One region of the Ruegeria sp. AL12 genome, then DNA from elsewhere that is predicted to be linked to it. Evidence: riboswitches for the same ligand, from Rfam matches in the RefSeq annotation. Region 1 holds a riboswitch; the other holds the start of a gene.
What was found. A riboswitch is a leader RNA that binds a small molecule or an ion and turns the genes downstream of it on or off. The one in region 1 is predicted to bind cobalamin.
Positions count from the first base shown of each region.

Region 2: another riboswitch for cobalamin. It lies ahead of ACR0C6_RS15300 (aromatic ring-hydroxylating oxygenase subunit alpha); the one in region 1 lies ahead of ACR0C6_RS19375 (hypothetical protein).

Region 1 covers NZ_JBQFXN010000012.1:9,465-11,661, forward strand. Annotated here, with positions in the region: gene ACR0C6_RS19365 (DNA polymerase III subunit gamma/tau) at 1-132, opposite strand, end outside; gene ACR0C6_RS19370 (protein-tyrosine phosphatase family protein) at 304-816, shown strand; gene ACR0C6_RS19375 (hypothetical protein) at 808-1,215, opposite strand; cobalamin riboswitch at 1,307-1,528, opposite strand; gene ACR0C6_RS19380 (alpha/beta hydrolase family protein) at 1,662-2,197, shown strand, end outside.
Region 2 covers NZ_JBQFXN010000006.1:70,515-72,711, reverse strand. Annotated here, with positions in the region: gene ACR0C6_RS15320 (DUF3833 family protein) at 1-205, shown strand, start outside; gene ACR0C6_RS15315 (hypothetical protein) at 235-459, opposite strand; gene ACR0C6_RS15310 (hypothetical protein) at 468-719, opposite strand; gene ACR0C6_RS15305 (hypothetical protein) at 791-931, opposite strand; cobalamin riboswitch at 986-1,189, shown strand; gene ACR0C6_RS15300 (aromatic ring-hydroxylating oxygenase subunit alpha) at 1,311-2,197, shown strand, end outside.

The DNA of each region.
Region 1 (2,197 bases):
CGCGATCCGGTCGGCCGCGAACGCGTTTTTCAGGGTGCGCACCATGGCATCCTGACCCACCAGATCGGCAAAGGTTTCCGGGCGATATTTGCGGGCGAGAACCTGATAGGCGGGGCTGGAGCTGTCTGTCATGTCTTCTCGTTGGGATTCGGTGCTTGGGCACAGCGTAGTGGCCACCGTTGCCCGCGTCCACAGCGTGGCGCGATGATTTTTGATTTAGAAACGAGTCGCTTTCGCACTAAACTGCATCAGCGGATTTAATGGCTCATTTTTGTAAAGAGTTTTTTGGGGAGGACAGGATTCATGTCGCAGTTGGTGATCTACGCCCTGCAAGTCGGTGGCGGAACGCTGGCACTGACCTCGATGCCCGGACGCGGCGGAGATTACTCCAGCGACCTGGACATGATCGCTGCGTGGCAGCCGGGGCTTGTTGTTTCGATGACGACGGATGTCGAAATGCTTCAGGACGGGGCGCAGGAATTTGGCAGCGATATTCAAAGCCGCGCCAGCCGATGGGTTCACCTGCCCATCGAAGATTTCGGAGCGCCGACAAAAGCGATCGATGACGCGTGGCCGTCCGTCAGCGCCGCGGCCCGGCATGCGCTGTCCGGCGGAGGTCGCGTATTGGTGCACTGCCGCGGGGGATGTGGCAGGTCAGGTATGGTTGTCCTGCGGCTGATGGTCGAATGCGGCGAACGCGCGGACACGGCGCTGCAACGATTGCGGGCGGTGCGCCCTTGCGCCGTCGAAACGGATGCGCAAATGGCCTGGGCCTCTCGGCGCGCCCAGGCACAGGTCAGTCTGGATTCAGATTGAAATCTGCGCGGGCGCGCAAACAGGTTTTCGCGGCCGGATCGTGGAAACTTCGATCATCGCGCAGGGTGGGGTTTTCACGACGCCGGATGGCATCGCACTGACCGTGTTTCCGAAGATCAGGTCGGCATAGCCGTTCAGCGGCTCAATCGCGGTTTCGGGCTGCGTCCCGCAAAAGACACGAATGCTGTCTGATCGCGCGCGGAAAATTGCATGACATCCTTCGGTGCAATGTGACAGCTCGCTGCTGCCCTCAATCTCGAAATCGTCACTGGTGGCCGAGGTCGCCTGGGCCATGGCTTCGGATATCGAGCGCGCCAGCCGCGCCAAAGCGGGGCAGGTTTTGCCCGTCCGCTGACATACCGTTGCACTGAATTCATGTGTTTTTGTCTTCCAGATCATCCTGCGCCCTCCGCGCTTGGTGGACAGGATATTTGGGACAGGTGGAACAGCGTGATGCCGTCAGGACCTGCCCGGACACCCCGCCCGAGTTTCGGTTTCGTTTCCGATGGCAGGTCTCCTGACTTGCGGGTCATCGCTTTGCCGACCTTCCCAGCCGTCGGGGCCAGTGGTGTTTCGGCATCGCTTACCGCTTACAGTTGCGGGGGCAGTCGCGGATTTGGTTGTTGCCTGCATGACCAGACATTACCGCACCGTGTTCCCTTTTCATCCCGACCCCTTGTGGAGGCCGGAAACCATCACACAACCGCTAGCGTTTGAGTACGCACCGAGTCAAGCCGATCTTTTGGCCGGACGCTTGGTCATGCTGGATACGGTGTTGGTTCATGCATAGTGTCGAGGGTGTTGAGGTTCTGAAACCGGATTTACCAAGCGCAAAGCCAGAGAACATGTTGGACACAGAGCAAACGGTATTGACCGAAGAGTTTCGCTTTCCGTCCGGGCAGAAAACACTGTCTGCCCGGTTGTACAGCCCGCTGACTTCGCCCGAAATCGTCGTCGTTCTGAACAGTGCAACGGGTGTGCCGCGCGATTATTACCGTCATTTCGCACGATGGCTTGCTGCCGAGCAGGGTATGGCCTGCCTGACCTATGACTATCGCGATTACGGGCATTCCTTGACCGGCCGCCTGAAAGATTCGCGTGCGACCATGGCGGATTGGGCCTTGATCGACATGCCCGCGGCACGGGCGGAAATGCGCAGACGGTTTCCCAATTCGCAGCATTGGACCATCGGCCATTCGATCGGCGCGATGTTGGGGCCTGTGCAGCCGGATATCGATCTGATTGACCGGATGATCTGTGTGTGTTCGGGGCTGGTAACCCTAAGCGACCATCCATGGCCCTATCGGGGTTTGGCAGGATTGTTCTGGTATGGTCATGCGCCGCTTTTGGCCCGAGCCCTTGGCTACCTTCCCGGAAAGGC
Region 2 (2,197 bases), on a different contig from region 1:
ACTGGGTACCGCCAGCGGGATTGAACGCGGGGATACGTTCAACTGGAAATACAAGATCGACCTGCCGATCAAGGACGGGACCATGCGTGTCAAATTCGACGACTGGATGTGGCTGCTGGATGACGACCGTCTGCTGAACCGCGCCTATGTCTCACGCTATGGCGTCCGTCTGGGTGAAGTCATCCTGTTCTTCGAGAAGAAATAGGGCTGCCAGGCCCGGTTTCATCACAAAAGTCAGTAGAAAATAAACTCGTCCACCAATGCTGTCGTCGATCCCTTGACCTCACCGGCCGTGTTCGCCCTTGGCCCGTCCGGGGCTGCACCCTCGGCGCGTTCGCAGCCGTCGACCTTCAAGCGCGCGCGTTCTATCTGCCCCCAGAGGAAAAACAGGCCATCTCGTTTTCCCATGAGGCGCGAAGGAACTGTTGTCCGCAAAACACCTGTTTTCGGTTTTGGCATCTGCTCTCTTACTGCCTCCGGTGTTTTCCACCATTTTCGGAAAACGTAATGGTTTTTCCCGAAAAAGACAATTTTTTATGGACAAAATGAGGTTTTCTACCGGCCGTTGACAGGATGGACTGGCAACTCTCGCATGACGGATATTGGCCTTTTTCACCTGCCCCATTGAAAGCCAGCACTATCCCGAACGGATCAACTTCACCTAAAAGGGTTTGCTGCAAACCTCCTTCATTTGGCCTGACACTCTCTTTTCCAGCCATGCTCAGGCGACGCCCAGCGTTTCGTTTCTGATCAGAGCAGCCGGGCCTTCGCCGTCGCGGTTGGGGGACAATTAGGCGGCGCCGATGTCAGACGTGGCCGCATCCATCGCAAGGCCATCGGCCACCGCAAAACGCCATGCCGGCGGGCCTGCCACGCCCCTGTGCCAAGGACTGTGATCCCGGCGCCGTCCACGCTGCCGGAAAATTTCCATGTCTGTTTTGAAACCGGAAATGTCGCAAGCATTTCAGCGCCCAAGCGGGTAAAAAGTAGGCTGCCATCGTGAGGTGCCGCTGTTTGATTCTCAGACAGCGGAGAATTGGGAAGCCGGTGGAATTCCGGCACTGCCCCCGCAACGGTAAGGAAGGTCAGGTTCGACAATCAACCACTGGGACGAGGATCCCGGGAAGGTGTCGCAACCGGGTGCAAGCCCCTTTCAAGTCCGGAAACCAGCCTCTCAGATATGTCAAACCGCGGGTGGCGGTGGGGGCACGGATTTCGGACGTGGTCCTCGCGCGCCTCCGGACGGTTCCTCCCTGTCACCTGCCCAAGCAATGCCGCGGGGCGCGGCAGGAGAGCCAGAAGTGAACAACATGCAAAGCCTGTTGGCGCGTCGAAACCCGGGTTACGCTCTGGAGCAGGCGTTTTACACCGATCCCGAGATTTTTCAGACCGACCTTGAAACCATCCACTACCGCGACTGGCTATTCGCCATTCCGGCGTGTGAGCTGGTGAAGTCGGGCGATTATGTCACCTATAATGTAGGCGCCTACCGCGTGATCATCGTACGGGGTGCAGACAATCAGATCCGCGCCTTTCACAATACTTGTCGCCACCGTGGATCGATCATTTGCAAGGCCGCAAAGGGTAATGCGCCCAAGCTGGTATGCCCCTATCACCAATGGACCTATGAGCTGGACGGCTCTTTGCTGTGGGCCCGCGACATGGGGCCGGACTTTGATCCCAAACAGCATGGTCTGAAGACTGTCCATTGCCGCGAGCTTGCCGGGTTGGTCTATATCTGTCTGGCGGATGAGGCTCCGGATTTCGACGTGTTCGCCAATATCGCCCGCCCGTATCTTGAGCCGCATGATCTGGGGAATGCCAAGGTCGCCTTTGAAAGCTCGATCATCGAGAACGGCAACTGGAAACTGGTCTGGGAAAACAATCGCGAATGCTATCACTGCGGCGGAAACCACCCTGCGCTGTGCCGGACCTTCCCTGATGATCCGGGTGTGACGGGGATCGAAGGTGGCGAAACCCCAGCCTATATGCAAGCCCATTTCGACAGGTGCCAGGCTGCGGGTATGCCATCGCAGTTCTATCTGCACGAGGACGGCCAATATAGACTGGCGCGGATGCCACTGAAAGAAGGGGCCGAGAGCTATACGATGGACGGGAAATCCGCCGTGCGCCGTTGGTTGGGCCGGTCGCCCTTTGCGGATGCGGGATCGCTTTTGAAGTTCCACTATCCGACCAC